Regions from separate parts of the Burkholderia singularis genome, predicted to be linked through region 1. Evidence: riboswitches for the same ligand, from Rfam matches in the RefSeq annotation. Region 1 holds a riboswitch; the other holds the start of a gene.
The links. Region 1 has a riboswitch for cobalamin ahead of AQ611_RS10620 (HoxN/HupN/NixA family nickel/cobalt transporter). Riboswitches for the same ligand answer to the same signal wherever they lie in the genome.
Positions count from the first base shown of each region.

Region 1 (7,112 bases):
CGCAAGCGGCATCGGGCGAACGGCTCAGGCCACGCGCGAGTTGCTCGGCGATTGCGTCGCGCGAGAACGCGGCGAGCGGCCAGCCATGCCGTGCGCAGCATTCGACGAGACCGGGCTCGCCCGCCTTCGCATCGAGCGTCGCGACGAGCACGATGTCGACAGCCGGTGCATCGGGCAGGCGCGAGAGCGCCGCGCGAATCGCGGTGTCGATCGTGTCGGCCGTGCGTCCCGCGCGACAGCCGATGCCAAGCGCGACGCGCATCAGCACGCGCACGCGCGGCACCGGTCGGCGCGAGCGTGGCAGTGGTGCAGGGCGAATCGAATCATGCTGAGTAAGGCGGGCGCGGTGCGTTGGCGGGCGGAGGTCAGATGCGCGCATACGATAGCACAGCGGGGTTCGCGCCAGCGGCGAGCCGCCTGCCGGTTCGAATCGAACGGGACGTGGCGCATCGCGCTTGCGCCGCGTGTTTCACCGGCCTTTTTCAACGCGCCATTCAACGTGCGATTCAACGCGCCATTTGGTTCGAAGGGCTTACGGCACCTGTCAAAAAATTTTCATTGGATTTCGGTTTTGGCGCCATGTAGGTTGGCGACAGCGCACCGATTTCAACGGTTCCGCGTTGACGGCGATCCCGGTTTGCTCGAAGCAGACGATCGCGCCGGCATGACGCTTGGCGATGCGCTGCTTTTGACCGCATGCGATAAATAAATATTGACGAGGGCATCGACATGAAGATGAAGAACATCTCGCGTTTGGCTTTTCTCATGCTCGCCGCGGTTCACGGCCCGGCCGCGCAAGCCGGCGAATCCGCATCCGCCGCGCCGCCGACGCCTGGCGAGAAGGCATGGCGCACGCTGTTTTGCGAATCCAACGGCGGGCGCGACGTGACCGACCAAGGCAAGCTTTCCACCGGGGCCGACGTGACGGCCGCGGTGGTGTGCCAGTATCCCGAATCGGGCAATCCGCGAGCCGCGGCGCGGCAGAACGAATATGCGAAAAATGCCGTGGCGGGGCCGATCCCAACGACGCCCGTTTCCGCGACGCTGCACCCGCCGAGCGGAAGCTTTTCGATTGCGGCAGGCAATCCGCTTGCCGTCTCGTGCTCGGCCGATTTGTACATCGCGCCGTGGGCCGGCCTGCCCGCGCGCAGCAACGGCACTTCGACGTTCAATTGCCGCGGCTACAACGTCGGGCAAAGTTCGGTGGGCTGCAATGTCCAGTGGTCGGGGCCGACCACGGTCGCGGTCGGCGCGTCGCCCTATGGCGCGAGCGCCAGCGTGAATTTCACGTGCGCGGCCACCCATGTCGGCGCGATCAGCTCCGTGATGGATTATTCCTACCGCGACCCGATCTATCAGCGCATAACGTACTCGGCTCAGAACGTATTCGGCACGATCAATATCCAGCCGTAGCGAGCGGGCTTTTTTTCGAGCGCGAAACGCGGGCTCGAGCATTACACCGGCATTGGCGGCGGCCCCGATGCGACCGGCCGCCGGCCGCCCGAAAGCCATCCGCCTTTTGTCCGCCTTGACGCGTTCCCGACGCGCGCCTTACACTCGCCGCGTCTTGGTGCTCGCGCGCAAGTTCTTTTGCGCGCAGTTAAACGGGAAACAGGAAGCATGGCCGCCACGGCCCGCCCACCTGTGCTGCCCCCGCAACGGTAAGCGATGGCATCGCGCGAGCGGTGCGGCGCTGACTTCTCCACATGCGCGAGCGCATGTGCGATCGGCCACTGGATGCGTCGCGTCCGGGAAGGTGAAGCAGCGTGTTCGTCAGCCCGGATACCGGCCGAGATGCAGGGGGCGTGCGCCGTGCGGCGGCGCGCGTGCCCGGGAATCCGCGCTGCGGGGAGGCGGCGCGCCGGACCGTTCTCCAAAGGAGCATCATGCTCAAGTCGTTTCTCCGCCTGTTCAACGACAGTCCCGCCGAGCTGCGCAGCAAGATCGTCGGCATTTACGCACTGCTGATCGCCTTCAACATCGGCGCATGGCTCTGGGCACTCGCCGCGTTTCGCGGGCAGCCCGCGCTGCTCGGCACCGCGCTGCTTGCCTATACGTTCGGGCTGCGCCACGCGGTGGACGCCGATCACATCGCCGCGATCGACAACGTCACGCGCAAGCTGATGCACGAGCGGAAAAATCCGCTCGGCGCGGGTTTGTTCTTCTCGCTCGGCCATTCGACGATCGTGATTCTGATGACCGTCGCGGTTGCGGCGACGGCCGCGTCGCTTGCCGCCCACTTCGACGAGATGAAGACGTGGGGCGGCGCGATCGGCACGAGCGTGTCGGCATTCTTCCTGCTGGTGCTCGCGTTCGCGAACCTGCTGATCCTGATCTCCGTGTGCCGGACGTTTCGCGCAGTCCGGCGCGGCGAGACGCTCGTCGAGCAGGATCTCGACCTGCTGCTGAACCGCCGCGGTTTTCTCGCGCGCGTATTCCGGCCGCTGTTCGCGATCGTGTCGAAAAGCTGGCATCTGTATCCGATCGGTTTTCTGTTCGGGCTCGGTTTCGACACCGCGACCGAGATCGCGCTGTTCGGCATCTCGGCGACGCACGCGCAAGGCGGCCTGTCGTTCTGGTCGGTGATGGCGCTGCCGATCCTGTTCACCGCCGGGATGACGCTCGTCGACACGACGGACGGCATCATGATGATGGGCGCGTACCGCTGGGCGTTCGTGCGGCCGATCCGCAAGATCTACTACAACATGACGATCACGTTCGTATCGGTGGTGGTCGCGGTGGTGATCGGCGGGATCGAGGCGTTCGCGCTGATTGCCGACAAGTTCGAGCTGAAGGGCGGCGTGTGGGATTTCGCGGCAATGGCGGCCGAGCATTTCGGCGTCCTCGGCTATTTCGTGATCGGAATCTTCGTCGTGAGTTGGGCCGTATCGGCGCTCGTCTACCGGCTCAAGCGCTACGACGAAATCGACGTGACACTTTCGGCCTGAATGGCGCGCAGCCGGCCTGCGGGCGCGGCGGCACGCCGGACGACATTCGAATACCTCGACGGAAACGACCATGCACATGCGCAAAATTCCCGTGACGATCGTCACGGGCTTCCTCGGCAGCGGCAAGACGACCTTGCTGCGGCATATCCTGCAACACGCGGGCGGCCGCCGGATTGTCGTGATCGTCAACGAGTTCGGCGAACTCGGCATCGACGGCGAGATCCTCAAAGGCTGCGCAATCGGCTGCGACGAAGCGGGCGGCGAAGCCGACGGTCAACTCTACGAACTGGCGAACGGCTGCCTGTGCTGCACGGTGCAGGAGGAGTTCTATCCCGTGATGGAGGCGCTCGTCGAGCGGCGCGCCGATATTGACCACGTGCTGATCGAGACGTCCGGGCTCGCGTTGCCCAAGCCGCTCGTGCAGGCGTTCAACTGGCCGTCGATCAAGAACAGCTTTACGGTCGACGCGGTGTTGACGGTCGTCGACGGCCCGGCGGCGGCGCGCGGCCAGTTCGCGGAAAATCCGGCCGCAGTGGACGCGCAGCGCCGCGCGGACCCGAACCTCGACCACGAATCGCCGCTGCACGAACTGTTCGCTGATCAGCTTTCGGCCGCGGACCTCGTGATCCTCAACAAGACCGATCTGCTTGACGACTCGCAACTCGCGCGCGTCGACGCGGCGATCCGCGACGAGATCCCGCCGCACGTGAAGATCGTTCGCGCGCAGCGCGGCGAGCTCGATCTCGCGACGCTGCTTGGCCTGAACGCGGCGTCCGAGGAGACGATCCATCTGCGGCACGACCACCACGGCTCGGCCGACGACGCCGATCATCACCACGACGAATTCGATTCGGTCGTCGTGCATGCGCAGATCGGCTCGCGCGACGCGGCGCTCGCCGCGCTCGCCGCGCTTGTCGAAGCGCACACGATCTATCGCGTGAAGGGCTTCGCCGCGCTGCCCGATACGCCGATGCGGCTGGTCGTGCAGGGGGTGGGGCAGCGCTTCGACAGCTATTTCGACCGGCGCTGGCGCGACGACGAGGCGCGCTCGAGCCGGTTCGTGCTGATCGGCGAGGATCTCGACGCGGCGGCGCTGCAGCGCGCGTTCGACGCGGCGCTCGCGGCCCGCGCGCGCGCCGCTTGAGCGTAGCGCGCACGAACCAGCGCCATGCATTTACTACGCACGACACCCGGCGGCTTCGTCGACGACACGGCGGGAGTCGTGCGGATCGACCAGCGTGCGGCCGACATCGTGATTCTCAGCTCGGCCGACACGACGCTGTCGCTGCTCGCGAGCGTCGTGCCGACCCTTCCCGAAGGTTTTCCGAGCGTGCGGCTCGCGAACGTGACGTTTCTGCGCCAGCCCGCATCGGTCGATTTCTATATCGACGACGTGCTGCGGCATGCGCGCGCCGTCGTGATCGATCATCTCGGCGGCGAGTCGTACTGGCCATACGGAATCGAGCAGGCGGTCGCGCTCGCGGCCCGCACCGGAATGAAGCTGGCGATGTTCTCGGGCGATCTGCAGGAAGACACGAATCTGATCGCGAAGAGCACGGTCACGCCCGATCTTTGCCGGCTGTGGTGGCGTTATCTGCGCGAGGGCGGAAGCGCGAACGCCGAAGCGCTGTTGCGCAGCATCGCGCATCACGCGCTCGGCTTCGGCAGGGAGCCCGAGCCGCCGCGTCCGCTGCCCGCGGCCGCGCTCTATCATCCGGCCCGCGCGAGCGCGACGCTCGACGATTGGCGCGCGCGCTGGCGCGAGGGCGCGCCGGTGGTCGCGATTCTGTTCTACAAGGCGCACTGGCAGGCGGCCAATACCGCGGTGTTCGACGCGCTCGCCGGCGCGCTCGAGCGCGAAGGGCTCAATCCGTTGCCGATCGCGGTGACGTCGCTCAAGGATGCGATGAGCCGCGCGGTGATCGAGCGGCTGTGCGCGGATGCGGCGGATGCGGGCGGCCCGGTTGCCGATGCGCGCCGAGCCGGCGCGCATGCCGCGCGCGTCTGCCTCGTGCTGAACACGACCGCGTTCGCCGCGGGCACGCCCGGCGACGAGGCCGAGGCGCTCGCCGGCGACGCGCCCGTGCTGCAGGTGATCCTGTCGGGCGGCAATCGCGACGCATGGCTGGCCGATCCGCACGGCCTGCACGCGCGCGACATCGCGATGCACGTTGCGCTGCCCGAGGTCGACGGCCGGATCATCACGCGCGCGGTGAGCTTCAAGGGGCTGGCTTATCGCTGCGCGCATACCGAGGTCGACGTGGTCCGTTATCAGCCGGACGACGAGCGGATCGCGTTCGTCGCCGAGCTGAGCCGCCGCTGGTGCCGGCTGCGCACGCTCGACAACGCGGACAAGCGCATTGCGCTGATTCTCGCGAATTATCCGGCGAGCGAAGGGCGCATCGGCAACGGTGTCGGGCTCGACACGCCGGCCTCGGCGCTCGCGGTGCTCGCGATGCTGTGCGACCAAGGGTATCGCATCGCCGATGCCTGCGAAGGCGGCGCTCGCGGCGCGCAAGTCGACGAACTGCGCGACGGACTGCCCGAAGACGGCGACGCATTGCTCGCGCGGATCACCGCGGGCGTGACCAACGATGCGTCCACGCGCGCGCTGCGCCCGGCGTTTCAAAGCTACGCGCTCGACGACTATCTGCGCCGCTTCGCCGCGCTGCCGAGCGCGTTGCGCGATGCGCTGAACGAGCGCTGGGGGCCGCCGGAGGCGGACCCGACGCTGCGGCGCGGGCGCTTCGCGATCGCGGGCTGGCGCGCGGGCAACGTATTCGTCGGCGTGCAGCCGTCGCGCTCGCGCGGCGGCGACGATTACGCGAACTATCATGACGCCGATCTCGTGCCGCCGCACGCCTATCTCGCGTTCTATTTCTGGCTGCGCGACGTCTTCGCGATCGACGCGATCGTCCATCTCGGCAAGCACGGCAATCTCGAATGGCTGCCGGGCAAGAGCGTCGCGCTGTCGGCGGCGTGCTGGCCCGACCTGATTCTCGGGCCGCTGCCGCACCTGTATCCGTTCATCGTCAACGATCCGGGCGAGGGCAGCCAGGCGAAGCGGCGCGCGCAAGCGGTGATCGTCGATCATCTGATGCCGCCGCTGACCCGCGCGGAGAATTACGGGCCGCTGCAGGATCTCGAGCGGCAAGTCGACGAGTATTACGACGCGCTGATGGTCGATGCGCGCCGCGCGAAGGTATTGCGCGAGACGATTCTCGCGACGATCGTCGAGCACCGGCTGCACGAGGAACTCAGCATCGCGCCGCCCGACGGGCGCGACGCCGAGGATGCGCTGCTCACGCGTGTCGATGCGTGGCTTTGCGAGCTGAAGGAGGCGCAGATCCGCGACGGGCTGCATACGTTCGGCAGTTCGCCGCGCGGCCGTCAGCGGCGGGATACGCTCGCCGCGCTCGCGCGCTTTCCGGCCGGCGACGGCAGCGGCGAGCACGCCGGGTTGATCGGCGCGCTCGCGCGCGATCTCGCGCTGCCCGACGGTTTCGATCCGCTCGCGGCCGACTGGGCCGAGCCGTGGACCGGGCCGCGGCCCGACGCGCTTCGCGAGGTAAGCGGCGAGCCTTGGCGGCATGCGGGCGACACGCGCGAACGGTTGGAGCAGCTCGCGAGCGCGTTGATCGAGCGCGTGTGCGAGCGGTGCGATGGCGCGCGGCGCGACGGCCAGCCGGCGATCGCCGCAGGCCATGCGGAAAACGTGAACGGCGCGGGCGGCGAGCAGGCGGCCGGCCGCGCCGCGCATACGACGATCGCCCAAGCCGGCGAGCGCGCTCACGCCGAAGCGGAATGGGATGGCGCCACCGAGGCCCACGCGGTTCGCCCGAGCGCCGATCTCGGCTACGTCGCCACGCATTGGCCGCGCACGCACGCGGTGCTCGAGCGGCTCGCGCGCGATCTGCTGCCGCGCCTCGATGCGTGCGGCGCCGAGGAACTGCGCCAGTTGCGGCGCGGCCTCGAAGGCCGTTTCGTGCCGCCGGGGCCAAGCGGCTCGCCGTCGCGCGGCCGGCCGGACGTGTTGCCGACCGGGCGCAACTTCTACGCGGTCGATACCCGCGCGGTGCCGACGCAGGCCGCATGGTCGATCGGTTTGAAATCGGCGCAGCAACTGATCGAACGCCATTTGCAGGAACACGGCGACTATCCGCG
Region 1 covers NZ_CP013448.1:2,388,424-2,395,535, reverse strand. The annotation lists gene AQ611_RS10635 (cobalamin biosynthesis protein) at 1-265, opposite strand, end outside; gene AQ611_RS10625 (hypothetical protein) at 730-1,413, shown strand; cobalamin riboswitch at 1,552-1,808, shown strand; gene AQ611_RS10620 (HoxN/HupN/NixA family nickel/cobalt transporter) at 1,887-2,948, shown strand; gene cobW (cobalamin biosynthesis protein CobW) at 3,019-4,092, shown strand; gene cobN (cobaltochelatase subunit CobN) at 4,117-7,112, shown strand, end outside.

Region 2 (7,112 bases), 780 kb from region 1:
GCCGGGCCAGAGCGCGCGGCCGTGAACGTTCGCGCGGCGCGTCCGTCGAAACGCGTTTCGCGGCGCGAGCGCCGCTTCGATTCAAACCTTCAACGCTAATCCATGATCATTCATCCGAATTTCGATCCCGTCGCGATCCACATCGGCCCGCTCGCCGTGCGCTGGTATGGGCTCATGTATCTCGTCGGCTTCATCGCGGCGATCGTCATCGGCCGTGTGCGGCTGAAGCTGCCGCACGTCGCCGCGCAAGGCTGGAGCGCGAAGGACATCGACGACATGATGTTCTACGGCGTGCTAGGCGTCGTGCTGGGCGGCCGGCTCGGCTACGTGCTGTTCTACAAGGCGGGCTTCTACCTGTCGCACCCGCTCGATATCTTCAAGGTGTGGGAAGGGGGCATGTCGTTTCACGGCGGCTTTCTCGGCGTGACGCTCGCGATGGCGCTGTTCGCGTGGCAGCGCAAGCGCCACTGGCTGCAGGTGACCGATTTCGTCGCGCCGATGGTGCCGACGGGCCTCGCGACCGGGCGGCTCGGCAACTTCATCAACGGCGAGCTGTGGGGGCGCGTGACCAGCCCCGACGCGCCATGGGCGATGCTGTTTCCGGGCGCGGCGCGCGACGATGCCGCGTGGCTTGCCGCGCATCAGGATATCGCCGCGAAGTGGGATCTCAACGAGGTGTTCCTCGCGCACCAGATGCTGCCGCGCCATCCGTCGCAGCTTTATGAAATCGCGCTCGAAGGCATTGCGCTTTTTATCGTGCTGTGGTTTTTCTCGCGCAAGCCTCGGCCGATGGGCGCGGTGTCGGCGCTGTTCCTGATCGGCTACGGGCTCGCGCGTTTCACGGTCGAGTTCGCGCGCGAGCCGGACGACTTTCTTGGGCTGTTGACGTTTGGGCTGTCGATGGGGCAGTGGCTGTCGCTGCCGATGATCGTCGCCGGCGTGCTGATGATGGTTTGGGCATACCGGCGCGGCGGGGGGAAAGCGGCTTGAGCGGTTCGCGCATCGCGTTGCGTGGAGGCCGGACATCGATCGAATGAGAACGGCGTCGTGGGCAGGTCGGCTGGATGGATGCCGCGACCCGTGTGGCCGGCGCGGACGATGCGTGCCGGAGATTGGCATCGCGCGCAGCGCGACGCATGGCGCGATTGGGAGGCCTGCACGGTGGGTGCGCGCGGCACAGGGCTTGGCGTCGCGGGCAGGTCGGCGCGGCGCATTTCGCCATTCGGTGCGTGCCGCAACGGCGATGCGTGTGATGCAACAAACGGGCGCCACTCCCATTCGAGGCCGTTTGCGTATCCCGCATGCATGGGCCGAAGCAAAGCGAGTGCCATGCAACTCGGCGCGGCGCACATCAAAAACGCCGGCTCTCGCGGCCGGCGTTCTGTCTGGCGATTATCGTTATCGGCGGCGGGCGGCGCTGCAACACGCCGCTGCCGGCGATGACTTCGTCACTTCATCTGCACCGAGCCGTTCACGTTGACGGTCACGGTCGCCTTGCCGCCTTCGACCGCGATCGGCGCGGCGTCTGCTGCGGCGGGCGCGGCGGCCATCGCCATCATCCTCGGCTGGAACGGCTGCACGTTGCGGCCGCTGCCGACGTTCACGTCACGGATCGAATAGCTGCTATAGCCGAACGCCTTCGTCGCTTCCTCGGCGCGTGCGCGGAATGCCTTGATCGCTTCGGTCGTGAGTTTCTGCTCGGTCGCGCGCTGCGCGTCCGGCGACAGCGAGAACGACACGTTGCCGATCTGCATGATCGAACTTAGTTGGCCCGCGAGCTTCGACGCAGCGGAAAAATCGCGCGATTCGAGCACGACCTCGGTACGCCCGCGCCATGCCGAGATCTTGCCATCGCGATCGAAGCTCGGTGAGACCGAGAACTGGCCCGTATGCGCCGTCACGCCCGCGACGCTGCGCGCCTGCGCGAGCGCCGAATCCGCGCGCTTGTTGAGTTCGCTGGTCAGGTTGCCGGGATCTTTCGCTTGCTGTTCATAGAACAGCGTGATGTCGATGACGTCCTGCGGAACGTCGGCGCTTGCTTGCGCGGACAGCGACAGCACGCCCGACGGCGGCGGCATTACGCCGATGCTTTGCGCGCGTGCGGCGGACGGCGCAAGCGCGATGGCGATGGGCAATGCCGCTGCGAGGGCGACGGCGGCAGTCAGAGCGGATTTTTTCGTCATTATTGACTCCTTGAGCGAGAACACGCATGCATCGTTGGCATGCGGGGCGCGGATGTAAGCCGCGCTGAATGATCGAGCAACGGATACAAGCATAGTGGGCGTCGCATCCGTTGCGCGTCCGTTAGGCAGATGAAAGCGTCGCGAGGTTCCGGCTGCCGCGTGTGTATCTGACATTGTTTGACGGCAGATGCCGCATTACTTCATCAGCCGCTTCGTGATGAAGCGCCATTCGTCTGGCGTGACGGGCGTGATCGACAGCCGGTTGCCCTTCGCGAGCACGCGCATGCCGGCGAGCGCGTCATGTTCGCGCAATGTGCCAAGCGCAATGAGCGGCGTCTTCTTCACGAAGCGCACGTCGACGAGCACCCAGCGCGGCGCATCGGGCGCCGCCTTCGGATCGTGGTACGGACTTTGCGGGTCGAACTGCGTGGGATCGGGGTAAGGCGTCGAGCACACCTCGGCGAGCCCCGCGATGCCGGGCTCCGGGCAGCTCGAATGGTAGAACAGCACGCCGTCGCCGATCTGCATCGCGTCGCGCATGAAGTTGCGCGCCTGATAGTTGCGCACGCCGGTCCACGGCAACGTTTGTCCGGGTGCGGCGGCGAGATCGTCGATGCTCGCCTCGTCCGGTTCGGATTTCATCAGCCAATAGCGCATGGATCGGATCGAATCGACGCAATGAAAAGGCTGCGGATAAGGAAACGGCACCGGGACGAACCCGATGCCGTGGAATAGGCCCCCGCCTTGGCCGCTAGGCCGGCATCCTGAACCTGAGGTTCAGAATTGGTCGCAGTTAGCAGCACTTCGGGTACATCAGACAGAGTGACGCGCGCGCCCGTGCTACAAATTTCCGCAACCGTGCACATGGCATTGGTTCAAGGAATATATGACCTTGGCGAACCAGGCAGGGAAGCTGACTAAACGGTTCGAATCACTTTTGGGTTCGGCTGCTTGAGCGGGATAGACCAAGCATGGCTCGAACCGGGTGAAACGAATGGACTGCTTTAACTTACTGCAACTCGTGCTGTGTGAGCACTGCACCGAGCTGTTCATTCATTTGGCGCATTGTACGCCGGATTTCTTCCGCGGGGAACGCTTCGCCGTGTCGCACGCTTTGTTGCAGCCGCAGCAGCTCCGATGCGAGCGACAGCGCGGCCATCACCGCGATGCGGTCGGTGCCGCGCACCGAGCTGTTCGCGCGGATGTTGGACATTTCGGTATCGACGCGCGCGACCGCTTCGAGCAGCGCCGCTTCCGTTTCCGGCGAGCAGGCGAGCCGATACGTCTGGCCGAGAATCGAGACTTCGATCTGCTTCGTGCTCATGCATGTTCTCCGTGGCTCGCCGTGCCGTCGTCGCCTTCACGCGGGCTTTCGTCGTTCGCCTGCGCAGCAAGCAGATCAAGCTGGTTTTCCGTATCCGGCACGCTTTTCGTGCGCGGCAATTTTTCGAGGATCGCGTTGAGCTTGACTTGCGCGTCGTCGATTTTCGCCGACAGCGAATCGCGCTCCGCCGCGAGCGCATTGCGCTCGTCGCGCAACTGCGCGAGATCGGTGCGCAGTGTGTTCATTTCCGTTCGCAATTGTGCGACTTGCTCCTCGAGCGCGAGCCGTTCCGTTTGATAGCGCTGATTGAGCGCGATCAAACGGCCAATGTTTTGAGATAGGGTTTCGAGTTCGTTGAGCATCTGCTGCGTCCTCTAAAGACCCAGCATTTTAGCGCGGAATACCCGTTATTCCGATATCTGTAACGTTTCCAGACGTAACACCTGCGCTTCTTGCCGCGAACTATCGCAGGCGCATCGACGCCGGCGCATGCTTTCGCGTGCCGCCTCATGTGCGATGCGCGCGCGTCGCGCGCCGCCGTGTTTCTTGACGCACGGCCGGCCGCGCTCCTAAACTGGCGCCGCCTCGGTGCTCGCGCGTTTCACGCGCGGTTAAACGGGAAGCAGGGCGCGAAGTCCGCCAGGATCGAGCCAACCTGCGCTGCCCCCGCAACGGTAAGCGAAGCGCATCGCATTCGATGCAAGCCGTCCTCTTCGCGCACCGGCGGCTGGTCGTGACCGACCGGCCGCCGGTGCGCAGCAAGCCACTGCGCATCGCGCGGGAAGGCGAGGCGGCGATTTCGCAGCCCGGATACCGGCCGAGGCGGGGAGGCGGCTTGCGGCCGTCTTCGTGACGCGGCGCCCGCGGGGAAGCAGGCGCCGTAGCGCCACTGGATTTTTGTCTCGATGTCAACCTCATTCGTCCGCGCGGCGCTCGTCGCCTTGTCCGGATTGCCTTGCGCGTCGTTCGCGCAAACCGGCGCGGCGCCGTCGGCGCCTGCCGCCGGCGACGCCGGCACGCAACTCGAGCCGATCGTCGTCACCGCGCAGCGCGGTCCGCAGAAGCTTGCCGATACCATTCCTCAAACCACCCGCTTCGATGCGCAGGACATCGCCGACAGCGGCGCGACCGATCTGCCCGGCCTGCTCGCGCTCGCGCCGGGCGCGCAGATCGTGCGCAACGGCGGCCCGGGGGCGAGCGCGAGCCTCTTTCTGCGCGGTGCGCAGCCGACGCAGTCGCTCGTGCTGATCGACGGCGTGCGAGTCGATTCGGCGAGCCTCGGCCAGGCGCAGATCGGCCGGATTCCGCTCGATCAGATCGAGCGTGTCGAGGTCGTGAACGGCAACGTATCGTCGCTGTATGGGTCGGGCGCGATCGGCGGCGTCGTGCAGGTGTTCACGAAGCGCGGCGGCGATCATCCGCCGCGCTTCGATTTCTCCGCGGGCTACGGCAGCTATCACACGCAGACGCAGAACGCGGGCGTGTCGGGGCGGCTCGATCAGGACGGCAGCACGACGTTCAGCGTGTCGCTTGCGCGCGCGAAGACCGATGGTTTCTCGGCGATCGATCCCGCGAGCAAGCCGCAGGCGAATCCGAACGCGAACGGCAACTTGAGCGAGAGCGTGTCGGCGTCGCTCAAGCATCGGTTCGGCGGCGGCTGGGATGCGGGCGTCACGTACTTCGACACCGCCGGCCGCAACAGCTACGACAACGCATACGGCAAGCCCACCGATCTGAACGACCTGTACAGCCGGGTTCAGCAGATCTCGGCATTCGCGAACGGCAAAATCACCGGCTGGTGGACGACGCACGTCAACGTGTCGAGCGGCAAGGATCGCAACCAGTCGGCGTTGAACGGCGCGTACACCGATCACTTCAACACCGACAACCGTCAGTACACCTGGCAGAACGATTTCACGCTCGCGCGCGGCCACACGTTGCAGGCCGGCTACGAACGGCTCGATCAGTCGTTCGATTCGAACAGCTACGCGGCGCCCACGCGCCACGTGAATTCCGGCTGGCTCGGCTATACCGGCCGCCTGGGCGCGAGCCAGTTCCAGGCGAATCTGCGGCGCGACCAGTATTCCGATTTCGGCGGCGCGAACAGCTACTATTTCGGTTATGGATTGGACGTCACCGAGCACTGGAAGGTGACGGCGAGCTACTCGGACGCGTTTCGCGCGCCCAGCTTCAACGATCTGTACTTTCCCAACTCGGGTAACCTGTCGATTCAGCCCGAGCGCAGCCACTCGGTCGACGCGGCCGTGCAGTACGCATCGGAGGCGATCGGCGTGGTGCGCGTCACCGCGTTTCAGACCCGCTATACGAACTTGATCGACTACCGGCCGGGCGCGAGCGGGTTTTTCTATGTCGCGCAGAACGTCGGCCGCGCCAAGGTGCAGGGCGTCGAAGGCTCGTGGCAGGGGCGGATCGGCAAGACCGACTTGCGGATTGCGGCGACGGTGCAGAATCCGGTCGACGAAATCGCGCATCAGGATCTGAACCGGCGCGCGCGGCGCTTCGCGTCGTTCGCCGCGCATCGCACGATGGGCGGCTGGCGGGTCGGCGGCGAGTGGCTGGTCAGCGGGCCGCGCACCGATTACGGCAGCCGGCTCGGCGGCTATGGAATCGTGAATTTGTCCGCGCGCTACGACATCACGAAATCGTGGTACGTGAGCGCGCGCATCGACAATCTGCTCGATAAGGATTATGAGCTTGCGTATGCGTACAACACGCCGCGCCGCGGCGCCTATGTCACGCTCGGCTGGCAGCAGCGCTGACGTGGGCGGCACGCGGGAGGCGGCTTGATGGCAGCGTTTGCCGGAAAGGGCGGCGTGCGCGGCGCCGGCATGCGCGCGGGACGCGCGGCGGCGATCTGGGCGGCGCTCGCGGCCGCCGCCGGCGCGGTGTTCGTCGCGTCGCTGACGCTCGGCAGCGTGCCGATGACGCCCGCCGATGCGCTCGCGGCCCTCGCGCATCGCACGGGCGAGGCACCGCTCGCGGCCGACATCGTCCGCACGCTGAGGCTGCCGCGCGCACTTGCGGGCTTCGGCTGCGGCGCGCTGCTTGCGCTCGCGGGCGCGCTGCTGCAAGTGCTGTTGCGCAATCCGCTCGCCGAGCCGTATGTGCTCGGCGTGTCGGGCGGCGCGGCGGCGTTCGCGCTCGTCGCGATGATCGCGGGCGGCGCGTGGTGGCTCGTCGATGCGGCGTCGTTCGCGGGCGCGCTGGTGTCGATCGTGTTCGTGCTCGGGCTCGCGCGCCGGGAGCTGTGGCGCGGCGAGCCGCGCGATGCATCGCCGCGCCTGCTGCTCACGGGCGTCGTGATTTCCGCCGGATGGTTCGCGCTCATCACGCTGTTGCTGTCGATCGCGCCGCAGGAGCGGCTGCGCGGCATCCTGTTCTGGCTGTCGGGCGATCTGGGCGGCGCGGCGTCGCCGGGGTTCGCGCTCGCCGCGCTCGCGGTGGCCGCGCTTGCCGCGCTGCCGGCCGCGCCGCAACTGAACGTGCTGTTGCGCGGCGACGCGGCCGCCGCCGCGCTCGGCGTGCCGGTCGCGCGGCTGCGGCTGCGGGTTTATCTGATCGCTTCGCTCGCGGCCGCCGCGGCC
Region 2 covers NZ_CP013448.1:3,163,508-3,170,619, reverse strand. The annotation lists gene AQ611_RS14015 (LysR family transcriptional regulator) at 1-25, shown strand, start outside; gene lgt (prolipoprotein diacylglyceryl transferase) at 103-990, shown strand; gene AQ611_RS14005 (SIMPL domain-containing protein) at 1,449-2,183, opposite strand; gene AQ611_RS14000 (EVE domain-containing protein) at 2,379-2,840, opposite strand; RNA gene ssrS (6S RNA) at 2,916-3,097, opposite strand; gene AQ611_RS13990 (cell division protein ZapA) at 3,193-3,507, opposite strand; gene AQ611_RS13985 (coiled-coil domain-containing protein) at 3,504-3,869, opposite strand; cobalamin riboswitch at 4,077-4,343, shown strand; gene AQ611_RS13980 (TonB-dependent receptor plug domain-containing protein) at 4,413-6,287, shown strand; gene AQ611_RS13975 (FecCD family ABC transporter permease) at 6,357-7,112, shown strand, end outside.
Region 2: it holds a riboswitch for cobalamin, as region 1 does, so the genes downstream of both, AQ611_RS13980 (TonB-dependent receptor plug domain-containing protein) here and AQ611_RS10620 (HoxN/HupN/NixA family nickel/cobalt transporter) in region 1, are expected to answer to the same signal.